One region of the Allobosea sp. OAE506 genome, then DNA from elsewhere that is predicted to be linked to it. Evidence: riboswitches for the same ligand, from Rfam matches in the RefSeq annotation. Region 1 holds a riboswitch; each other region holds the start of a gene.
What was found. A riboswitch is a leader RNA that binds a small molecule or an ion and turns the genes downstream of it on or off. The one in region 1 is predicted to bind thiamine pyrophosphate.
Positions count from the first base shown of each region.

Region 2: it holds a riboswitch for thiamine pyrophosphate, as region 1 does, so the genes downstream of both, thiC (phosphomethylpyrimidine synthase ThiC) here and ABIE41_RS07490 (LuxE/PaaK family acyltransferase) in region 1, are expected to answer to the same signal.
Region 3: it holds a riboswitch for thiamine pyrophosphate, as region 1 does, so the genes downstream of both, thiO (glycine oxidase ThiO) here and ABIE41_RS07490 (LuxE/PaaK family acyltransferase) in region 1, are expected to answer to the same signal.

Region 1 covers NZ_JBEPOB010000001.1:1,534,113-1,541,819, reverse strand. Annotated here, with positions in the region: gene ABIE41_RS07520 (xanthine dehydrogenase family protein molybdopterin-binding subunit) at 1-344, shown strand, start outside; gene ABIE41_RS07515 (SDR family oxidoreductase) at 341-1,108, opposite strand; gene ABIE41_RS07510 (ABC transporter substrate-binding protein) at 1,119-2,090, opposite strand; gene ABIE41_RS07505 (ABC transporter permease) at 2,241-2,990, opposite strand; gene ABIE41_RS07500 (ABC transporter ATP-binding protein) at 2,987-3,748, opposite strand; gene ABIE41_RS07495 (acyl-CoA reductase) at 3,738-5,189, opposite strand; gene ABIE41_RS07490 (LuxE/PaaK family acyltransferase) at 5,194-6,273, opposite strand; TPP riboswitch at 6,380-6,505, opposite strand; gene ABIE41_RS07485 (hypothetical protein) at 6,629-6,904, shown strand; gene ABIE41_RS07480 (DUF2161 domain-containing phosphodiesterase) at 6,947-7,627, opposite strand.
Region 2 covers NZ_JBEPOB010000001.1:566,895-574,601, forward strand. Annotated here, with positions in the region: gene thiC (phosphomethylpyrimidine synthase ThiC) at 1-1,497, opposite strand, end outside; TPP riboswitch at 1,575-1,679, opposite strand; gene ABIE41_RS02775 (hypothetical protein) at 1,717-1,914, opposite strand; gene ABIE41_RS02780 (OmpA family protein) at 2,054-3,961, opposite strand; gene ABIE41_RS02785 (polysaccharide deacetylase family protein) at 4,078-4,977, opposite strand; gene ABIE41_RS02790 (dipeptide ABC transporter ATP-binding protein) at 5,085-6,797, opposite strand; gene ABIE41_RS02795 (ABC transporter permease) at 6,794-7,690, opposite strand; gene ABIE41_RS02800 (ABC transporter permease) at 7,687-7,707, opposite strand, start outside.
Region 3 covers NZ_JBEPOB010000001.1:4,149,990-4,157,696, reverse strand. Annotated here, with positions in the region: gene ABIE41_RS20225 (VOC family protein) at 1-897, opposite strand, end outside; gene ABIE41_RS20220 (amidohydrolase family protein) at 894-1,949, opposite strand; gene ABIE41_RS20215 (GntR family transcriptional regulator) at 2,129-2,797, shown strand; tRNA gene ABIE41_RS20210 (tRNA-Ser) at 2,969-3,059, opposite strand; tRNA gene ABIE41_RS20205 (tRNA-Phe) at 3,272-3,347, shown strand; gene ABIE41_RS20200 (mandelate racemase/muconate lactonizing enzyme family protein) at 3,566-4,684, shown strand; TPP riboswitch at 4,895-4,994, shown strand; gene thiO (glycine oxidase ThiO) at 5,085-6,080, shown strand; gene thiS (sulfur carrier protein ThiS) at 6,064-6,261, shown strand; gene ABIE41_RS20185 (thiazole synthase) at 6,275-7,048, shown strand; gene ABIE41_RS20180 (thiamine phosphate synthase) at 7,045-7,665, shown strand.

The DNA of each region.
Region 1 (7,707 bases):
AGGTGCATGGCGGGCTGGCGCAGGGCATCGGCCAGGCGCTGATGGAGGAGGCGCTCTACGATGAAGCCTCCGGCCAGCTCCTGAGCGCGACCTTCATGGACTACGCCGTGCCGCGCGCCGCCGACCTGCCCGCCTTCGACCTGGAGATGGTCGAGGTGCCGACGCGCGCCAACCCGCTCGGCGTCAAGGGCGCCGGCCAGGCCGGCTGCATCGGCGCGCCGCAGACGGTGATCAACGCCATCCTCGACGCGCTGCGCCCGCTCGGCGTGACGCATCTCGACATGCCCGCCACGCCGGCGAGGGTCTGGCGCGCCATCCGGGATGCCCGGGCGGCGAAGCCTTAGGCCATCACCAGCCCGCCATCGACATGGAGCGTCTGGCCGGTGACGAAGCCGCTCGCCTCCGAGGCGAGGAACAGCACCGGCCCGGTCACGTCCTCGGGCGTCGCGATCCGCCCCAGCGGCGTCTGCGCGATCAGCAAGTCCTTCACCGCCTCGGGCGTCCGCGCGCTCGCATCGGTCGGCCAGACCAGCCCCGGCGCGACGCAGTTGACCCGAATGCCGAGCGGACCTAGTTCGGTCGCGAGATTGCGGCTGAAGCCCATCAGCGCCGCCTTGGCGGTGGTGTAGTCGTGATAGGCGAGGCTCGGCCGCGCCACGAGGTCGGTCGCCATGTTGACGATGGCGCCGCGCCCGCGCCGGCGCATCAGCGGCAGGGCCGCCTGGCAGACATTGTAGGTCGCCCTCAGCGCGCCATCGACCTGCGTCTGATAGGCCGACCAGGGCGTCTCCCAGAAGCGCGCGCGATGGTCGGGGTCGAAGACGTAGGGCGCAAACGCGTTGTTGACGACGGCATCGAGCCGGCCCGCCTCCTCCGCGATCCGCGCCAGCATCCCCGCGACCGCCTCCGGATCGGTGACGTCGGCGGCGATCGCCACCGCCTGCCCGCCCGCCGCCCGGCAGGCCTCGACCACGGCCTCGGCGGCAGCATCGCTGCTGCGATAGTTGACGAAGACGAGCCCGCCCTCGGCGGCGAAGGCCCTGGCGATGGCCGCGCCAATGCCCCGGCTTGCCCCGGTGACCAGGATCACCTTGTCGCGGAATGTCATGGCGTGCGCCTCACGGAATCAGATCCGTCTTCACCACCGCGCCCATGTCGATCGGCTTTCCGATCAGCCCGAGCCGGTGGAAGGTGTCGGCGCCCTTCTGCAGCAGCTCCGGATCGAAATGGCCGAGGCCCTTCGCCTGCGTCGTCGGCGACACCGTCGAGATGTTGCGCAGCTTGATGATCTCGAGATTGAGCGCCTCGTCGCGGCCGTTGATCGCACGCGTCACCGCGAGCTTCGCTGCCTCCTCGGGGCTCGCGATCATCCAGGCGGCGCTGTCGCGATAGGCGGCGAGGAAGCGCTTCAGCAGCGGCTTCTTCGCCTCATAGGTCGCCTGCATCACCACGAAGATGTCGCTCGGCAGGTTGAGATGGTCCCTCACTTCGATGACGTCGACCTCCGGCAGCCCCTTCATCTTCGCGACCAGAAGCCCGGTGTCGGTCGCGGCCGTGGCGTCGACCTGCCCCTGGATCAGCGGCGCAAAGTTGAGCAGGCCGGTAACCTCGACCGTGACGTCCTTCTCGGTCAGCCCGACCTGGTGCAGCAGCACCTGCAGGTTCTGGCGCGTGCCGCTGGAGAGCGAATAGACGCCGATGCGCTTGCCCTTCAGGTCGGCCGCCGTACGGATACCCTTGGTCATGGGCGCGACCACGTTGAAGACGTTCTGCGGATAGATGTTGTAGATGGCGACCAGTTTCTCGCCCTTGTCGAGCGCGAGATAGAGCGCCGCCGGATCGGTGAAGGCGATGTCGGCCTGGCCGGTCAGCATGTTCTGGATCGCCGAGCCGCCGCCGGTTCCGGGCACATAGCCGAGATCGATCCCCTTCGCGCGGAAGAAGCCCTTGTCCGGCTCGGCCAGCAGATTGGTGATCTCGCTGATCGGCTGGCTCCAGCCCGCGACCGTGACCTTGTCGAGCGGCTGGGCGTGGGGGGCCGACATCGCAAACAGGCTTGCCGCGACGCCGGCCACCACCCGCGCCGTCATCCTGGGCGCCCGCAGGGCGTCCCGGGATCCATCGGAGGGCACCGACATCACCCTCTGATGGATCCCGGCCCTCCGCTTCGCTCCGGCCAGGATGACGAGCCCCTTCCGGAGGACATGCGAGAGGGCGAACCGACCCTTGGCAATCATGACTTACCCTTTCAAATGGTGGCGCAGCAGCAGCCGCTCGATGAGGAGCGCCGCCTGGTAGAAGGCCATGCCGAGCAGCGTGATCACGATGAAGAGCGCGAACATCAGGCTCGAATCCATCACGCTCTGCGCGGCGATGATCGAGGCGCCGAGCCCGGCCCGGCCGCCGATGAACTCGCCGACGACGGCGCCGACCAGCGCCAGCACGACCGCGACCCGGAACCCCGCGAGGATCACCGGAAGCGCACCCGGCAGCTTCAGCCGCAGCAGCGTCTGCAGGCGGCTGGCGCCCAGCATCCGGAACAGCTCGCGCCGTCCGGAATCGACCTGCGACAGGCCGGTCAGCGTGTTTTCCATCAGCGGGAAAAAGCAGATCAGCGCCGTGATCACGATGGTCGGCGTCAGGCCGAAGCCGAACCAGACGATGAAGAGCGGGCCGAGTGCGAGCTTCGGCACGACCTGGCTGGCGACGATGTAAGGATGGAGCAGCCGGCGCAGCACGGGGGCCTCCGCCAGCAGGATTCCTGTCGCCAGCCCGACCGCGCAGCCCAGCGCCAGCCCGAGCGTCATTTCGGTCGCGGTCACCGCGAGATGCGGCAGCAGGCGCCCGCTGGCGATCTCGCTCCACAGCGTGGCGAAGACGGAAGACGGCGCCGGCACGATCAGGGCCGGAACCCGGCCGAGACGGCACCACGCCTCCCAGCCGGCGAGCAGGGCAACGAGCAGAAGCGCCGAGGCCAGCCGTTCCCTCATGGCGCGGCATCCATCGCCTTGCGCAGCTCGCGGCAGAGCGCGTTGAAGGCCTGGCCATAGCGCAGCTCGCGCGAGCGCGGCCGCGGCAGGTCGATGTCGAGGTCGTGGTGCAGCCGCCCGCCGGCCATGATCGCGACCCGGTCGGCGAGATAGACCGCCTCGCCGATGTCATGGGTGACGAAGAGTACCGTGGTCGCCTGCAGCGCACACAGCGCCAGCAGATCGTCCTGGAGCTCCTCGCGCGTCAGCGCGTCGAGCGCCGCAAAGGGCTCGTCCAGCAGCAGCAGGGCCGGCTGCGTGATCAGCGCCCGCGCCACCGCGACCCGGCTCTGCTGCCCGCCCGAGAGCTGGGCGGGATGCCGCGCCGCGAACGCCGACAGGCCCACTCGGTCGAGCAAAGCGCGCGCTGTCTCGCGATCCGCCTCGCCCACGCTGCGCTTCAGCGAGAGCGGCAGCAGGACGTTGTCGAGCACGCTGAGCCAGTCGAGCAGCGTCGGCTGCTGAAAGACGAAGCCGATCCGCGGCCCCGGCCCGTCGAGCGCCACGCCGTCGATCCGCACCAGGCCCCGCCGCGGCGCCAGCAACCCAGCCGCCAGCTTGAGCAGGGTCGTCTTGCCGCTGCCGCTGCGCCCGACCAGGCAATGGAACGCCCCGCGCGGGATCGCCCAGTCGACGCCGTCGACGATGGCCTCGTCGCCATAGCCGAAATCGGCCGCCGCGAGGGCGACGAAGGCGTCCGGGTTCGCTTCAGTCGACATAGTCGGCGAAGCCGTCGGCGGCGCGTTCGGCCGATTGCTCGATCTCGGTCAGCCTGACGAGGTCGAGCAGGTTGAAGCGCCCGTCATTGTGCCAGCCGGCCTCGGGGGCCGCCATCGCCCCGAAGCCGCAGATGCGGGTGACGCCCGCCTCGCCGAGGAGCGTCGCGATGCGGAACAGTTCGCGCGGCGAGGCCGCGACCGCCGCAGTCTGCAGATAGGCGCGGGCGGGCGCGACCAGCGGCGGCACCGCATCGAGGCTATCGACGGCGACGATCTTGAGCGTGCGGTTGAGCGCGCTCGGCGCGAGTGGCTGGGCGGCGTCGCTGAAGACCACGCTCCAGCCATCGCCGGCCTCGCCCAGCACCACGGTCCCGTCCTCGTCGAAGCCGCGCATCTCCTCGCGGCTGCGCCAGTCGGCAACGCCGGCCGCCTCCGCCACCGAGAGCGCGCGGCGCGGATGGCGCGGGCTAAGCGCGCCGAGTTCCTGCGAGACGCGCTCGGCGAATTCGCGCGGCGAGACCGCCGCGCCCCGCGCGACGAACAGCATCTGCGGCGAGTAGCAGCCCTGCTGCTCCCAGCGCGCCACGTCCTGCGCGACGAGCCGCGCCAGCGGCCCGGCCCGGCGCGTGTCGAGCGCCTCGGCACCAATCAGCCCGAAGCCGATCCTGTGCCCATGCGGGAGGAAGCGCGCCGTCACCGGCACCCGTTCGCGGATCGCCGCCAGCGCGTCATTGCCGCCATAGGCGATGACCGTGTCAGCCTCGCACAGCCAGGCACGCTCCGCCTCCTCGTCGCCGCCCTTCCACCAGACCACCGCCAGGCATTGGCCGAGCTTCGGATCGATCTCGGCGAGGATCTGCGCAAACCAGCCGGCCAGCAGCGGCTCGGCACTCGCGACCTTGCCGACCGTGCCGGCCTTGACCAGCAGCCCCGAGATCAGGCTCCAGAGCGACAGCCCCGGCACGTTCCCCGCCCAGATATGGAGCAGGAGCTGCGGGCCCTGGGCGCGCGTGAACCCGCCCTTCATCGCCGGCTGGAAGCCGTCGAGCATGGCCGGGTTGGCGAAATCCTCGGCAAGGAAGCGCTGCAGTTGCGGCGCGCGGAAGCTGCGGAGATAACCGGAGAGGCCGAGGCGAACGCTCTCGCGGTCATAGCCGGTGACGATTGGCAGCACGGCTTCCGCCCGCCGCCGCCAGGGATCGGCCCGGTCGAGCAGCCTGGCGATGGCGGCGTCCAGCGTCGCGACGATCTGCGAGACCGGCAGCGTCCGGAGATAGGTCCGCGCCTGCTCGCGGACATGGCCGGCGAGCGTTGTGGCCTGCGCCGTGGTCAGCTCCGGAACCCGCACCTGCACGTGCTCGCCCCAGGCGCTGAAATCCAGCGTCCGCCAGGCGACCTCGCCGGCCGGCAATCCCGGCAGATGCCCCGCGGTCTCGATCACCGCCTCAGCCCCGCGCCGCCCGCAGGAATTCCTCGACCGCCACCGAACAGCCCTTGGAATCGGCGCCGTCGACGCGGCCGAGCAACCGGAAGCCGCCCTCGACCATCACGCCGGCATCCTCGGTCAGGATCGCGGAGGCACAGTTGAAATGGGCGAGGTCGTGATGGACCAGCACGCCGGTCGCCCCCTCCGGCAGGTCGCGTCCGCTGACCGGATCGACCACGCGGCTGCGGATCCAGTGCGGGCCGGACTTCACCGGCGGGCAGACCGCGTTGCCGTCGTCGTAGAACTGCGTGCTGAGCTCGGTCATGCCGTACATGTTGATGCAGGCGGTGCGCGGCACGCCGAGCGCCGCCGACAGCGCGTCATAGAAAGCGTCCGGCGTCATCTCGCGCGACTGGCCCTTGAAGCCGCCCGTGTCGAGGATGCGGCTACCGGCAGGCAGCGCGAAACGCCGCCCCTGCGCCGCCAGCGCATCGAGCAGATGCACGAAGCTGAAGCTCGCGCCGAGCAGCGCATAGGGCTCGCCCGAGGCCTCCGCCCGCTCCAGCGCCGCGATCAGCCTGGCGAGATCGAGCCCGCTTGCGCCGATGAACCCTTCGCTGTCGGGCGTTCCGCAGTCCCGCTTCGCCAGGGCGAGGTAATGCGCCAGCGAGGAGTTCGGCATCACCACCTCGTCGGGGAAGAGGATACCCATAGCGATCCGCTCGCGACCCTGCATGAAGCGACGGCGGAAATTCACCAGCATGGAGCGGCTCCAGACCGCCATCGTCGGGTGGTGGCTCTTGCCCCGCACACCGCCCTGCGTCGTGCCGCTGGTCATGAAGATGCGCTCGGCCGCTTCCGGCGGGGTGCAGCTCAGCGTCAGGGTCTTGAAGGCGCTGATCGGCACGGCCGGGATGTCGCGCCAGCTGCGGACGGTGAGCGTCGTGCGCCCGCGCTGGATCGCGAAGCGCCGATAGGGCGCGTTATGGGCGAACTGATAAGCGAAGACGGCCAGCGCCATGCGCTCGAACGCCGCTTCCGACGCGTCGTCCTGCTCGATGAAGGCCAGCAGGGCCTCGATGATCTCGCTCTGCGTCACGTCCGCTCGCGCCTTTCCGCAAGGCCCGTCACCCGGCGACATGCCGGGCCCTGGAGCCTGACGATCCGAAATGACGGCGTGAGCCTGGAAAAGGGGCGCAGGAATGCCGCCCGATGTCCCGCATCCCTACGCCGGCATGACCCGGATCAGGTTCGGAGGGTCACCGCGCTGTCGGACAAAAGCCCGACCGGCGGAATCTCAGCCTCCTAGCGAGGCACCCCTTGGAACAGCGGCCACCATGATGGCGCGCCCGCCCGGCTGTCAAGGAAGCGGCACGGGCACATCAGCCGGTCCGGAGGCCGAAACAATCGCCCATCGGCGGGCGTTACCTCGGCATAACGACATGAGGAGACGGATGATGGACACGGCACGCGAAACCCCCGCGCTCGAGATCCCCGACGAGGGCGAGCGCCTGGCCGAAGCCGGCAGCGCTGCGGCCACCCACCAGGTCAGCCTGCGCACCAACGTCCATGACGAAGGCAGCGGCGCCAACGAGACGATCGATGGCCTCGACGAAACCGACGAGGCGGTCCGCCATGCGGCGGAAGACATCCCGACCGGCCAGCGCCCGGAAGGGCCGGCCGACTCTATCCCTGTCTTCGACCGCGCCGGGCTGCCCCCGAAGGTCTGACGGAGCTGGGCCGGGAGCGAATTAGGCTCCCGGCTTACCCCGTCATTCGGCTGCGGGGGTGACCAGGGGCTGATGTTCCGGCCGCCACGCCAAGAGCGCAGCGCGCCCCGCCTCGGTCAGCGCATAGACGCCACGGCCCGTTTTCTCGAACCAGCCATAGACGTTCCGGTGCAGGATCTTCTGCGCGTCCGGGCAGCTCGGCTTGAGATCGCGCGGCCGTTGCCGCCCCTCCATCATCGCCGCCGCGCAGGCCAGCGCCTGCTGGCGATAAGCCGTCATCACCGGTCGGCGCGTGCCCCCACCGATGACGGGATCTCCCTCACGGCGCCGGTGTTCTTCGACCAGGCGGGAGCGCCGCTTCGGATCCTTGCGCGGTGTTGGCGCAACAGGGGATACGAGCACGTCGACATGGCCGGATGCAGCAACCCCAAGCAGCCCGAGACCGAGACGGCGACAGAGATTGCGGTAGCGCGGATCGCTCTCGCGCCCCTTGCCCCGGGCCGACAGCCGCGCTGCCAGCCAGACCTCGTCACCGATGCTCAGGCGATCGACGCCCTGCAGGATCAGTTCGAGGTTGAAGGTCAGCTTCAGCTCGCCGATCACCACGACGGTCGGGTCACCCGCCCGCACCCCGACCAGATCGCAAGGCCCGACCTCGCCCTTGACGGTGTAGCCCAGCCCCTCGAGGAAACTCTTGACCGGCAGGTAGAGCGACGTTTCCACGAAGGCTCCTCAAACAACCGTCATGCAGCCCAGCCGCAGCGGTGGCAGCGCGCTGCCCACCAAGGCAGCGACTCGCCTGA
Region 2 (7,707 bases), 970 kb from region 1:
CTTGTAGGTGATGACGCCGGTCTTGACGTCATCTCGGTCGGGCAGGCCGAGATGCTCCTTGGGCGTGACGTAGCAGAGCATGGCGCAGCCATACCAGCCGATCATCGCCGCCCCGATGCCGGAGGTGATGTGGTCATAGCCCGGCGCAATGTCGGTCGTCAGCGGCCCCAGCGTGTAGAAGGGGGCCTCGCCGCATTCGCGCAGCTGTTTGTCCATATTCTCCCTGATCTTGTGCATCGGCACATGGCCGGGGCCCTCGATCATCACCTGGCAGCCTTTTTTCCACGCGATGGTGGTGAGCTCCCCCAAGGTCTCCAGCTCGGCGAACTGGGCGCGGTCATTGGCGTCGGCGATCGAGCCCGGCCGCAGCCCGTCGCCGAGCGAGAAGGAGACGTCATAGGCGCGCATGATCTCGCAGATCTCGTCGAAGCGCTCGTAGAGGAAGCTCTCCTTGTGATGCGCCAGGCACCAGCGCGCCATGATCGAGCCGCCGCGCGAGACGATGCCCGTGACGCGGTTGGCTGTCAGCGGCACGTAAGCCAGGCGCACGCCGGCATGGATGGTGAAGTAATCGACGCCCTGCTCGGCCTGCTCGATCAGCGTGTCCTTGAAGACCTCCCAGTCCAGCTTGACCGGGTCGCCGCCGACCTTCTCCAGCGCCTGGTAGATCGGCACCGTACCGATCGGGACCGGCGAGTTTCTAAGTATCCAGGAGCGGATGGCGTGGATGTTGCGGCCGGTGGAGAGGTCCATCACCGTGTCGGCGCCCCAGCGGATCGCCCAGACCAGCTTCTCGACTTCTTCGGCCGCGCCCGAGGTCACCGCCGAATTGCCGATATTGGCGTTGATCTTGACCAGGAAGTTGCGGCCGATCGCCATCGGCTCCAACTCGGGGTGGTTGATGTTGGCGGGGATGATGGCGCGGCCGCGCGCGATCTCGCTGCGGACGAACTCGGGTGTGACGAACTCCGGCACACTCGCGCCAAAACTCTCGCCATCGGCGTGGCGCTCGCGGGCGCCCTCCAGCATCGCGGCGCGGCCGAGATTCTCGCGATGCGCGACATAGATCATCTCGGGGGTGACGATGCCCGCCTTCGCGAACTCGTATTGCGTCGCCATCCGGCCGGGCTGCGCCCTCAGGACTGGGCGCTGCGCTGGGCAGGACGGCACGCTCTGCGAAGGCGCGGCATGGCCATTGTCGGCGGGTGTCCCGGCGCGCCCCGCAATCGTCTCGAAGCCGCGCCCGTCGAGCCAGGCGCGCCTCACCTGCGGCAGGCCGGCATTGAGGTCGATCGCCACATTGGTCTCGGTATAGGGGCCGGAGGGGTCATAGAGGCGCACCGGCGGTTCGGCATCGGTGCTCAGCGACACTTCGCGGAAGGGCACGCGGATCGCAGCATCCTGCGGGGCCGGCACATAGATCTTGCGCGAGCCCGTGATCGGCCCGGTGGTGACGCCGGTCGGCGCGCCGAAGGTTCTGGTCTGTTGGGAAGGCATTTTTGGATCTCCGCCTTTGAGGTCAGGAGATCCGGCGTCGAAAGCGGTTCAAGCGCTGTGATGCGGTCGCAATGCGGGCTTGCGCCGCGTTCCAGTCCCTCCGCCGGTATGACCCGGATCAGGTTCGATGGGTTCGGCTGGGAAAGCCGTCTCAGCCCTTGCGGGCACCCCTCGGAACGGGATCGAGGTTAGGCGGATGGGCGGTGATGCGCAACCGCCTCAGGCGGTGATGTCGACGGACTGGCCCTGTCCTGCGGGAAGAACAGCCTGCATCTGCTCGGCGCTCTGCTGGAGCAGGGCGACGACGCTCTGATCAGCCTGAGCCTGCTGGCTCAGCATGATGGTCTGAAGCGCCTGCTGCATCGCGGTCGCCTGCGTCGCGGCAAAGGTCGCCGCGATGGCCATGGAGTCGCTCATGGGGGGATCCTCCCTTGCTTCGGTGATAGGCGCGCGGAGTTGAGCCTTCGTGAACGCGACGGCGCGAATGCGCGGCTGTCCCAAAACAGGAAGGCCGCCTCTCGGCGGCCTTCCGTATCAAGCGTGGGGGCTCTGGGGCTCAGTTGCCCTGCCCCGCCAGCAGCGGCGTGATCCGCCGCAGCGTGACGCGACGGTTCTCGCGCGACGCATCCTGCGTGTTCACCTTGAGGTACTGCTCGCCATAGCCCTGCGTCGTCAGGTTCTCCGGTGGCACGCCGAAATCCTTGGTCAGGATCTCGGCGACCGACTGCGCCCGGCGATCCGACAACGAGAGATTGTCGATGTCCGCGCCGACGGCGTCAGTGTGCCCCTCGACGAGGAAGACCTCGTTGGGGGCGCGCTGCAGCGCGCGGCGGATCGAGTCGGCGATGACCGAGAGCCGCTGCGCCTGGCCCGCCGCCACATCCCAGGAGCCGGTCTCGAAGGTGATGCTGTCGATGTCGACGCTGCGCATCTGGGCCCGCAGATCCGGCGAGTAGCGGACCTCGTCGAGCGTGTAGCGACGCGGGATCGGCCCGAGCGGCGGCGCGACGATGGTCTCGTAGATCAGGTTCTCATCGGCCCGCTCGGCATCGACGATGTAACGCTCGCGCGGGATGCGCAGCGCCGGGCGTTCCAGGACCACGATCTCGTCCGAGAAGCGGTCGCGCGGACGGTCGCGGCGGGTGTTGTCGATGATGACGACCTCCCTGCCCTCGCGGTCGAGCCGCGTGCGCCGGATCAGGCGGCCCTCCTCGTCGGTGATGGTGACGATCCGCGTGCCGTCGGGCCGCTCGAAGATCGTGCGGTTCTCGTCGCCGCGCCGTTCGGTCCGGGTCTCCAGCCCGAGTTCGCGGAAGCGCTGCGTCTCGTCGCGGCGGATGATCGTGCGGTCGTCGTCGCGGATGATGGTCCGGCCGGGCTCGCGGATGATGGTGACGTCGCCTTCGCGACGCTCCTCGCGGCGACCGCGCACATCCTCCAGCCGGTCGGCGCCCTGCGTCGCCATGATGCCGCCGACGACGCCGGCGCCCAGCCCGATTGCGGCCGCGCCGCCGAGCCCGATGCCGCCGCGGCGACCCTGCCGCGGATCGGCCGGCTGCCCCGGCACGCCTGGCGTAGCCGGCGGGGTGGCCTGCGTCTGCCCGTCACGCAAAGGCGGCGTGGCCGGCGGCGGAGCGGTCGGGGCCGCCTGGGGAGCAGGAGCCGGTGCCGCTGCAGGCGGCGCAACCGCCGGCGGGGTGGCCTGGGGCGCGGCGGCCGGAGGCTGTCCCGGAGCGACCGGTGCCGTCCGGGTCTGCGGTGCGGCCGGCGGCGGAGCCGTGGGCGCGATGCCGGGCGCGGGCGCCGCCGGGGCGGGTGCGGTGCGGTTCTGGGGTGCGGGCTGTGACGCCGGCGGGGTGCCGGGCGTTGCAGCCGGGGCCCGGCGCTCGGCGGGAGCCGCAGCCGGCGGCGCGGGGCGCTCAGCCGGAGTCAGGCGCTCCGCGGGAGACGGGCGCTCGGGGGCAGCGGCGGGCGGACGCGGCGGCGTCGGCCGCACGGCCGGCTCGCCATCCACCGGCGGCACGGGAACCGGGCGGGCTGCGGGCTGGCCCGGCTGCGGCGCGGTGATCGAGGGAGCCGGGCGCGGCATCGGCGGGTCACGGCGCGGCTCGGGCGCGGCACGCGGCGGCGCGGCCTCTGCCGGAGCCGGGGCACGGGGCGCGGCCGGCGGGGCGGCGGTGGGGGCCTGCGGGGCGCTCGGCCGCTGGATGGCCGGGGGCGCGCCGGGCGCGCGCGGCCCGGCAGGGCCTTCCGCCCCGGGAGCGGCGGGGCCGCCCGGCGCCCGCGGCACGCCCGGCGCACGCTCGCGGCGCGGCTGGGCCGGCTGGTCGTCGGCCAGCGGTGGCGCCTGGGCGAGTTCGGGGAAGCGGTCGGGAGCTGCGGCGGCGACCATTCCCCCCGCCTGCGACAGGGCGATGGCGGGGAGGATGGTGCCGACCAGAAGCCAGTTTTTGGTGCGCGTCATGAAATCCGTTTCCGTTTTCGTCTGCGAGCGAGAACGCGCCGGATGCGCTGAACCCGTCCTGAACCAAAAACGGCGGAAATCTGGCCCGGTTCCTTAGGAATCGGGGCGGCGCCTCCTCAGATGCCGGCCTGCTCCTTCACGAAAGCCGCGATCTCGGCATGGCTGGCGAACCAGACATCCGGCATCTCCTTGATGTGGGAGATCAGCTTCTCGAGGATCCAGATGCGCGAGCGATAGGTGATGACATGCGGGTGCATGGTCAGAAGGAAGAGCCCGCCCTCCTCATAGGCGCGATCGAATTCGCGGCGGAAGATGTCGAACACGGCCTCGGGCGCCGTATAGGGCCGCAGCGCCTGGAAGCGGTTCATGTTGAAATAGACCGCGTCGTCGCGGATCCACTCGACCGGCAGTTCGACCATGCCGGTCGGCTCGCCCTTCTCGACGATCTCGTAGGGGTCGTCATCGGCGAAGAGCGAGGAATCGTAGAGCAGGCCGAGCTCGCGCTCGATCGAGAGCGTCACCTCCGAGAAGTCCCAGGAGGGGGTGCGCATGCCGACCGGGCGGACGCCGGTGATCTTTTCCAGCGTGTCGGCGGAGCGCAGGTGCAGCTCGCGCTCGGCGTCCGGCGGCACGGCGGTGTTGACCTCGTGGATCCAGCCATGGAGGCCGATCTCGTGGCCCTCGGCGATGACCCGGCGCTGCTCGTCGGGATAGAGCAAGGCGGTCACGGCCGGGACGAAGAAGGTCGCCTGAATGTCCTCCTTCTTCATCAGATCGAGGATGCGGGGCATGCCGACGCGGTTGCCGTACTGGCCCCATGACAGCCGCCCGACCGACTTGCCGCCGTCGCGCAGTTCGTTGGTCTCATGGTCGACGTCGAAGGACAGCGCGACCGCGCAGCGTGCGCCGTTCTTCCAGGTTGCCGGCTTCAGGTTGCGCCCGGCGCGCACGCGATCGACCTTGGCGCGCCAGGTTTCTTCGGACCACTGCCAGGGGAGGAGTTCGGGTTCGGACATGGTGGTCTCCTTTGTCGAGGCACGTCATGCTCGGGCTCGACCCGAGCATCTCTGGCCGGAGATTCTCGGGTCTGCGCTTCGCTTCGCCCGAGAATGACGGAAGAGGTTTACGCCACCGGCAGCACGGGAACCGCCGCCAGCAGGCGCTTCGTGTAATCGTCGCGCGGGTTGTCGTAGACCTCGCCGGCCGGGCCGCTCTCGACGATCTTGCCGCGATGCATGATCGCGACGCGGTCGCAAAGATGGCGGACGACCGAGAGGTCGTGGGAGATGAAGAGCAGCGTCAGGCCGAGTTCCTGCCGCAGCCGCAGCAGCAGATTGATGATCTGCGCCTGGATCGAGACGTCGAGCGAGGCCACCGGCTCGTCGCAGACCACGACATCGGGCTGCATGGCGAGCGCGCGGGCGATGGCGACGCGCTGGCGCTGGCCGCCGGAGAACTGATGCGGGTACCGCGCGGCAAAGGCAGGGTCGAGCCCGACGGCGGCGAGCCATTGCGCCACATAGGTGCCAGCCTCGGCCCGGGAGATCAGGCCATGGGCAAGCGGACCCTCGGCAATGCTGTCGCCGATGCGCATGCGCGGGTTCAGCGAGGCGAAGGGGTCCTGGAAGATCGTCTGGATGCGCGTGGTGATCTTGTGCGGGCGATCGCCCGCGCTCATCACCGGCTCGCCATCGAGCAGGATGTGGCCGCTGTCGGGCGCATAGATGCCCGCGACCATGCGGCCGAGCGTCGACTTGCCGCTGCCGGATTCGCCGACGAGTCCCAGCGCCTCGCCGCGCGCGATCGAGAGCGTGACATGGTCCACCGCCTGCACCGCCGGCAGCGGACGGGCGAAGCCGGCCTTCTGGGCGAGCAGCCGCAGCACGCCGGATTTGCGCTGGAAGCGCTTCGCGACCGCCTCGGCGACGACATAGGGCAGGTCGGCGGCGCGGCGACCGGTCTCGGCCTGGCGCGGCAGCCGTGGCGGGGGCGCGGCATCGGTGCCCGCCCCGCGCGCCAGCAGCGTGCCGGGCTTGGCGCGCGAGGGCAGCGAGTCGAGCAGGCCCTGCGTGTAGGGGTGCTGGGGCCGGGTCAGAACCTGGAGCACGGGGCCCGCCTCGACGATCTTGCCGTAGCGCATGACGCAGACATGGTCGGCAATCGAAGCGACGGTGGCGAGGTCGTGGCTGATCCAGATCAGGGCGGTGCCGAGTTCCGCGACCAGCTCCTTCATCTCGGCCAGGATTTCAGCCTGGATCGACACGTCGAGCGCGGTCGTCGGCTCGTCGCAGATGATCAGCCGCGGGCGATGCAGCAGCGCGATCGCGATGGCGACGCGCTGGCGCATGCCGCCGGAGAACTGGTGCGGGTAGAAATCGATCTTGGCTTCGGGATCGGGAATGCGGACCTGGGCAAGCGCGGCGATGCCGCGCCGGCGGCGTTCGGCGCCTGAGACGGATTCATGCGCCTCCAGCGCCAGCCCGATCTGGTCACCGATGGTCAGCATCGGGTTCAGCGTCATCATCGGGTCCTGGAAGACCATCGAGATCGCCTTGCCGCGGATGGCGCGCAGCTCGTCCGGCGGCAGGCCGACGAGCTCGCGCCCCTCCAGCCTCACCGAGCCGCGCTCGATGCGCCCCTGCGGATCGAGCAGGCCAATGATCGAGAAGCCGGTGATGCTCTTGCCCGAGCCGGATTCGCCGACGAGGCCCATGACCTCGCCGCGCTTCAGGCTGAAGGTGACGCCGTCGACCGCCTTCACCACCCCGGCGCGGGCGTGGAAATAGGTGGCGAGGTCGGTGACCTCGAGCAGGGGAGGCTGCAGGGCGCCGCTCATCGCTTCAGCCTCGGATTGACCTGGTCGCGGATGCGGTCGCCGACGAGGTTGATGGCGACGATCAGCACGATCAGGGCGATGCCGGGATAGATCGAGATCCAGTAACGGCCCGAGAGCATGTACTGGAAGCCGTTGGAGATCAGCATGCCCAGCGAGGGCTCGGTCACGGGCAGCCCGACGCCGAGGAAGGAGAGCGTCGCCTCGAGTGCGATGGCGCTCGCCACCTGCACGGTTGCGACCACGATCAGCGGCGGCAGGCAGTTCGGGAAGATGTGCTTGAGCACCACGCGCCAGGCCGGCAGCGGCGTCGAGAGCACCGCCTCGACATAGTCCTTGCCGCGCTCGGCCGAGGCCGCGCCATGGGCCGTGCGGGCGAAATAGGCATATTGCGCGGCGGCCAGGGCCGCGATCAGCTGCATCTTGCCCTGGCCAAGCAGGGCCGAGAGGACGAGCGCCAGCAGGATCGCCGGGAAGGCGAGCTGGAGATCGACCACGCGCATGATGAAGGCTTCCCAGCGGCCGCCGAGATAAGCGGCGCCGACGCCCAGCGTCACGCCGACCACGAAGGCGAGCGAACCGGCGATCAGCCCCATCTGCAGCGAGATGCGCAAGCCATAGAGGATCGCCGAGAACAGGTCGCGCCCCTGCGCATCGGTGCCGAGGATATGGGTGTAGCCGGCCGAGCCGATGAAACCGGGAGGCCGGCGCGCATCCATCAGCACGAGATTGGCGAGATCATAGGGGTTCTGCGGGGCGACCAGCGGCGCGAAGATCGCGACGCCGAGCATCAGCAGCACGACCACGAGCGCCGCGACCGCAACCTTGCTCTCGCGGAACTCGGCCCAGAAGCGCGCGACCGGCGAAACGTCCCTGGCGGGTACGGGCTGTGTCATCGCGAGCCCGCCCGGCG
Region 3 (7,707 bases), 2.6 Mb from region 1:
GGCCATCGGGCGATATATGATCGCCGTCTGGGCCGCCTTCACATGGTCGGGCTTGGGGGGCGCGATGCCCCACTGGTCGGTTCGGCCGGGCGGCCAAATCCACTCGTCGGGTCCGCGCACGCGGTAAGCGTCGTCGACCTGCAGCACCTCCGCCGTGAACTCGACGACGAAGCCGACCGGATCGACGAAATAGGCGAAGACATTGTCGCCGGGTCCATGGCGCCCGACGCCCCAGCCGATCGGATAGCCGGCATCGACGAGCCGGCCCGACGCCCGCATCACCGATTCCCAGTCCGGCACGAGGAAGGCGATGTGGTTGAGGCCGCTGGCCTTCGCATCGGCCAGCACCACGGCGTGATGGTCGCTGTTGCAGCGCAGGAAGGCCATCAGCTTCGAGCGGTCGGTTAGCGCGAAGCCAAGCCCTTGCTCGAAGAAGCGCGCCTGGGCGTCGACATCGTGGCTGTTGAGGTTGACATGGGCGAGCCGTGACGCCCGGTCGGGGCTCTCGCCGGGATCGTCATGGAGCGCGTCGCCTTGGACGAAGCGATAGACGCCGCCCTGCGGCTCGGCCAGTGCGAGCAGTAGGCCGCCGCCGGGCTCGAGCGTGGGCGCGGGGCCGGCCAGCACCCGGGCGCCGTGGCGGACGGCACGCTCAGCTAGGACTGCGAGATCGGTCTCCGGATCGGCCCGGAAGGTCACCGACAGGATCTCCGGCGCTGCGCTGGGCTTCAGCACCAGGACATGGTGATCCGCGCCGGTCGCCCGCAGACAGACGGTCTCGCCCTGCCGTGCCGCGACCTCCAGCCCCCAGACCTGCGTATAGAAGCGCTCGGAGAGGGCGATGTCGGGTGTGCCGATCTCGACGGAGCGCAGGGCGGTGACGGGAAAACGGCTCATGGCGAGACCTCGCTTGAGCGCCCGAGGAAGGTCGCCGCATTGTCGCGCAGCAGTCGCGCGCGCAGCGCCTCGTCGGCGAAGGCGGCCTCGATCCGCGCGGCCGGGCGGCGCTCATGGAAATTGAAGGGATAGTCCGTGCCGATCATGACCTGCGTCTCGCCGAAGAGCCGGACCAGGTGCTGCAGCGTCGGCTCGTCATAGACGAGCGCATCGTAGAACAGTCGCCGGGCCTGCTCGGTCGGCGAGGCCTGGATGCTCTCCTGCAGGGCTGGGAAGACGCGCCTTCCTTCCTCCAAACGCGGCAGCAGCAGCCCGAGCGTACCGCCGCCATGGCTGAAGGCGATCCGCAGGCGCGGATGCCGCAGCATCAGATTTGAGCAGATCACGGAAGCCGCAGCGAGCCCGACATCGCCCGGATAGGCCAGCACCTGCTGGAGCTGGGCCGGCCCGACCAGCCGCTCCTGCCCGCAGGGACGCACCGCATGGACGAACACGGCTGCGCCGAGCTCTTCGGCCGCCTCGAAGAAGGGGTCGAAATCGGGAGCGCCGATCGGCCGTCCGTTGACGTTGCTGCCGACTTGCACGCCGACGAAGGCGGGATCGCGCATCAGCCGCTCCAACTCTGCCAGCGCGCGGTCCATGTCCTGCAGTGGCAGGGCGCCCAGTCCGACCAGCCGCCCACCGGACTCGCCCACCATCGCCGCGATCTGGTCGTTGATATAGCGCAGCAGTTCGTCCGCATCGGCCGCGTCCATCCAGTAGGACATCAGCTCCGGCATCGCCGAGATCGCCTGCAGCGACAGGTTCATCTCGTCCATGTCGGCCAGGCGCTTGGGGACGTCCCAGCAGCGGTCGGAGACGGTACGATAGGTGCGCCCGTCGATGACGACATGGCGATGGCAGGGCTGGGCATCGGCCATGGCGGGCCAGCCCTTCGGCGTCGGCCCCTTGAGATAGGCCGGAAAGCGCGCGGGGACGACGTGGGCGTGGATGTCCACGCCGCAGCGACAGCCCCCGAGCTTCCAGCTCCGCTCCGTTACCGCGCTCGCCACGATCCCTCCCCAGTATTCGATTTTTTGTAGCTGGCGCCGACAATATTCGATAATCATGCGTCGTAAAGCAAAATTTATAAATTATGCGCAAGGGAGGCAGCGTGTACAGATCGCAGATCGGCATCATGTCGGGCGGCGGCGCCCGTCGGCCCGCCTCGCAGGAGATCGATCCCCTTCGCATGACAGCGCCGACGCCATCGACCCGAACGCTCGACCTCTATGACAAGCTGCGCGAGGACCTCCTCAGCGGGCGGCTCAAGCCCGGCCAGAAGCTGCAGATGCGCTTCCTGATGGAGGCCTATCAGGCCGGGCAGACGCCGCTGCGCGAGGCCCTGAACCGGCTGACCTCCGAGGGGCTGGTCCAGTCGCGCGAGCAGCGCGGCTTCGTCGTCTCGCCCGTCAGCAAGTCGCAGCTGCAGGAGCTGACGATGACCCGCTGCTGGCTCGAGGCGCTGGCGTTACGCAAATCCATGGAGGCCGCGACGCCCGAATGGGAGGAGGCGCTGGTCGTGGCACATCATCGCCTCGCCCGGACGCCGCGCTCGCTCAATACGGAGCAGTTCGAAGACAATCCCGACTGGGAGCGCCTGCACCGGATCTTCCACCGCACTCTGATCAGCCAGTGCGGTTCGGCCTCGCTCATAGGCTTCTGCGATCATCTCGCCGACCAGCTCTATCGCTATCGCCGCGTCTCGATCCGGCGCGTCTTCTCAACGCGCAAGATCGGCGACGAGCACCAGGCTATTCTTGCAGCCGTGCTGGACCGGGCGGTCGACCGCGCGGTGCAGTTGCTCGAGAAACACTACCGGGACACCGCGGACGTGCTTCTCGACGATCCAGCGTTTTGAAGCGAAGCACCCTCCGGTCCTCGCGTCGCAGATGGACCGGAAGACCGCCTCGACAGACAGGCTCGGTCGAATCGATGCAGACGAGAAACGCCCCCGTGCTGTGATGGGCGACTGTGACAGAATCGTCCTCGGGAGAGACGAGCCGCGTCCGCAATATCAAGGGCTTAGGAGTGGCGGAGACGGAGGGATTCGAACCCTCGATACCCTTGTGGGGTATGCTCATTTAGCAAACGAGTGCCTTCAGCCTCTCGGCCACGTCTCCGTTGGATGCTCTATGCCCGATGGCCGGGCGCTTTGACAAGCCGTCGCAGCGCGCTTTCGCGCAGCTTTTGCGGCGGGGAGGCGGTGGCAGGCCGGGGCGCCGGGCCGCGGCAACCGGATCGTGACCGGAAAGCCGACGAAGCGACTGGACAGCCCCGCCGGCACTGGCTATACCGCGCCCACCAACAGGGACGCGGCTTTCGCATCCCCGGCGCCCAGATAGCTCAGTTGGTAGAGCATGCGACTGAAAATCGCAGTGTCGCTGGTTCGATTCCAGCTCTGGGCACCATTCTCTTCCTGATTATCGATGGTCTCCGCACACCGGTCCCGGGTCCGCATCGCCGTGACGGGCCTCGCCTGATCCGGCGCCCGGCGACCCGCCCCTCTTCACTTGCATGTCGGGCGCGCCGCTTCCGGCGTTGAAGCGCGTCTCCGGCTGTGGTCGTCTCCTGACCAACAAGCCGCCGCGGCCCGCACGGTCGCGAGCGGAGGCCTGGGAGGACAGCCATGCGCATCGCCAGAATCGAACCCTTCATCCTGCATATCCCCGTCACCGGCGGGTCGATCGCCGATTCGACGCATCGGATCAGCCATTGGGGCGTGGTCGGCACCAAGATCGTCACGGAGGAGGGGCTGGAGGGCTATGGCTTCACCGGCACCCATGCCGATCTGCCCTCCGACCGGCTGATCACCGCCTGCATCCGCGATTGCTATGCCCCGCTGCTGGTTGGCGAGGACGCGTCGGAAACGAACCGGCTCTGGCTCAAGCTCGCCCGCCATCCGGCGCTGCAATGGGTCGGCCGCGCCGGCATCACCCAGCTCGCGCTCGCCGCGGTGGATGTCGCGCTCTGGGATCTCAAGGCGAAAAAGGCCGGCGTGCCGCTCTGGCACCTGCTCGGTGGCGCCAGCAAGCCGCAGCTCGAAGCCTATAACACCGATATCGGCTGGCTCTCGATCCCGAAGGACCAACTGATCGAGGGGTGCCGCCAGGCGGTCGAACGCGACGGCTTCCACCGCATCAAGGTCAAGGTCGGCCATGCCGATCCCGGCATCGACATCGGCCGGCTCGAGGCGGTGCGCCACGCCGTCGGGCCCCATGTCGCGCTCGCCATCGACGGCAACGGCAAATGGGACCTGCCGACCTGCAAGCGCTTCTGCGCCCGCGCCGAACCGCTCGACATCTTCTGGTTTGAGGAGCCGCTCTGGTATGACGATGTCGGCTCGCATGCGGCGCTCGCCCGCTCGACATCGATCCCCGTGGCGCTCGGCGAGCAGCTCTATTCGCTCGACGCCTTCCGCGCCTTCATCGCGGCGGACGCGATCCATTACGTCCAGCCCGATGTGACGCGGCTCGGCGGCATCACCGAATACATCCAGGTCGCCGATCTCGCTTTGGCGAGCCGTCTGCCGGTTGCGCCCCACGCCGGCGAGATGAGCCAGGTCCATGTCCATCTCGCCTATTGGCACCAGGCGACGCCGGTCCTCGAATACATCCCCTGGATCAAGGACGCCTTCGAGGAGCCCGCGAACGTCGTCGATGGCTGCTTCCTCAAACCCCAGCGGCCGGGCGCCGGCACGACGCCCACGAGCGACGCCTTCGCCCGCTTCGCCAAGCCGCTGGGCTGACCCGGACGGCACCGAACGCGAAGGCAGGCAATCAAAACGCACCGGTCATCCCGGGCGACCGCAGGGAGATCCGGGACCCATTCCGGAACCCCACCGAGCGAGGCTCAGGCATGGATTCCGGGTCTGCGCTTCGCTCCGCCCGGGATGACCTCGTTCAGGAGCACATGGCCGTCCTGCCTTGCTCATGCCGCCATGGCAAACTAGATTGACGGTGATCCGTTGGGGTGCCGCAAGGCTGAGAGGCGCAAGACGCCAACCCATCGAACCTGATCCGGATAATGCCGGCGAAGGGAACGGTCGTCGCAGCGTCGCTTCACCCGTCCTGCCACGTCCGCAGCCTTCACGGCCGCGAGGGTAGGGCATGCCAAACGCATCCATCCAGTCCCGGTCCAACCCACCGTTGCGGGTCGGCATCGTCGGCGCCGGCGTTGTCGGGCTTGCCTGCGCGGTCGAACTGCTTGGCCGTGGCGCCGAGGTCGAGATTTTCGAGCGGGGCGAAACGGCCGGGGCCAAGGCCTGCTCCTGGTGGGCCGGCGGCATGCTGGCGCCCTGGTGCGAGGGCGAGAGCGCCGAGGAGCCGGTCGTGCGGCTCGGCCAGGAGGCCGCCGCCTGGTGGGAGCGCCATGTCGAGGGCGTCGTCCGCAAGGGCACGCTCGTGGTCGCCCCCAGCCGCGACCGTGCCGAACTGCGCCGCTTCGCCAGCCGCACCTCCCATCTGGTCGAGATCGATGCCGAGGCTATCGCCGCGCTCGAGCCCGATCTCGCCGGGCGCTTCGGCAAGGCGCTGTTCTTCGAAAGCGAGGGCCATCTCGATCCGCGCCTCGCGCTGGCGGGGCTGGCGGCGAAGGTGATCGCGCTGGGCGGGCGCATCCATTACGGCCGCGAAGTCGCGCCCGAGGACGTCGCTGCTGACGCCGTGCTGGACTGTCGCGGGCTCGCCGCCCGCGAGGCGCTGCCCGATCTGCGCGGCGTCAAGGGCGAGATGCTGCTGCTGCGCACCCGCGAAGTCACCCTGTCGCGCCCGGTTCGGCTGCTGCATCCGCGCATCCCGCTCTATGTCGTGCCGCGGGCCGACGGCATCTTCATGGTCGGCGCGACGATGATCGAGGGCGGCGACCGCAGCGCCGTCACCGCGCGTTCGATGCTGGAACTGCTCGGCGGCGCCTATGCGCTGCATCCGGCCTTCGGCGAGGCGCAGATCGTCGAGATCGGCGTCGATGCGCGCCCGGCCTTTCCCGACAACCTGCCGCGCTTGACGCGTCGCGGCCGGGTCATCCATGTCAACGGCTTCTATCGGCACGGTTTTCTCCTGAGCCCCGCCATGGCGCGGCTGGCGGCGGAGGCCCTGCTCGATCCCGCCAGCATCCCGGAGAGGCTTCATGACGTTGCTGCTTAACGGCGAGCCGCGCGAGGTCGAAGCCACCACGCTCGAGCAGGCGCTGGCCGAACTCGGCTATGCCGGCAAGGTCGTGGCCACCGCGGTGAACGGCGACTTCGTCCCGGCCCGCAAGCGCGAGACCGTCACGCTGACGGAGGGCGACCGCATCGAGGTCGTCGCCCCGATGCAGGGCGGCTGAGAGGATCACCGACATGGCGAACTTCTATGGTTTCGAGCCGAAGAGCCGGCTCTTCCTCGGCACCGCGCAATATCCGTCCCCCGCCATCCTGGCGGATGCGGTGAAGGCGTCGGGCGTCGAGATCGTCACCGTCTCGCTGCGGCGCGAGGCGGGAGAGGGCGGGGCAGGGCAGGCGTTCTGGTCGCTGATCCGCGATCTCGGCGTGCGCGTGCTGCCCAACACGGCTGGCTGCCACGGCGTCAAGGAGGCGGTGACGACGGCGCAGATGGCGCGCGAGGTCTTCGGCACGAACTGGATCAAGCTCGAGGTCATCGGCGAGGACGACACGCTCCAGCCCGATGTCGTCGGGCTGATCGAGGCGGCGCGCATCCTCACGAACGATGGCTTCGAGGTCTTCCCCTACACCACCGAGGATCTCGTCGTCGGCGGCCGCCTGCTCGATGCCGGCTGCGAGGTGCTGATGCCCTGGGGCGCGCCCATCGGCTCCGGCCGCGGCCTGAACAACATCTACGGCCTGCGCAGCATGCGCGCGCATTTCCCCGACATCCCACTGGTGGTCGATGCCGGCATCGGGCTGCCCTCCCACGCCGCCCAGGCGATGGAACTTGGTTACGACGCGATCCTGCTCAATACGGCTGTGGCCAAGGCAGGCGACCCCGTCAGGATGGCGCAGGCCTTCGCACAGGCGATCGAGGCCGGCCGCACTGCGTTCGACGCGCAGCCGATCGAGGCGCGCGACATGGCCGCGCCCTCGACCCCGGTCATGGGCAAGGCCTTCCTCTCATGAAAGCATCCGCTGTGAAGCTCGACCCGTTCTACCCGATCTTCGACAGCGCCGACTGGCTCGCCCGCATGCTGCCGCTCGGCGTGAAGCTGGTGCAGCTGCGCGTCAAAGACCGGGGCGAGGCCGAGACCGGCCGCGAGATCGCTCGCGCGAAGACGCTGTGTGCGCAGGCCGATTGCGTGCTGGTCGTGAACGACTACTGGCGGATGGCCATCGAGGAGGGCTGCGACTTCGTCCATCTCGGCCAGGAGGATCTCGACGGTGCCGATCTCGCCGCGATCCGCAGGGCCGGGATGCGGCTCGGCATCAGCAGCCATGACGAGGCCGAACTGGAGCGCGCGCTTGGCACGCAGCCGGACTATGTCGCGCTCGGCCCGGTCTATCCGACCATCCTGAAGGCGATGAAATGGGCGCCGCAGGGGCTGGACCGCGTCACCGACTGGAAGCGCCGCATTGGCGACATCCCGCTCGTCGGCATCGGCGGTGTCTCGCTGGAGCGCGCGCCGGGCGTGTTCGAAGCGGGCGCCGACATCGTCTCGGCGGTCACCGACATCACGCTGAACGCCGCTCCAGAAGCGCGGCTGAAGGCCTGGATCGCGGCGACGCGCTCGGCCACGTAACGGCTGGTCGTCAGGCTCGGAACCACACCCGTCATCCGCGGG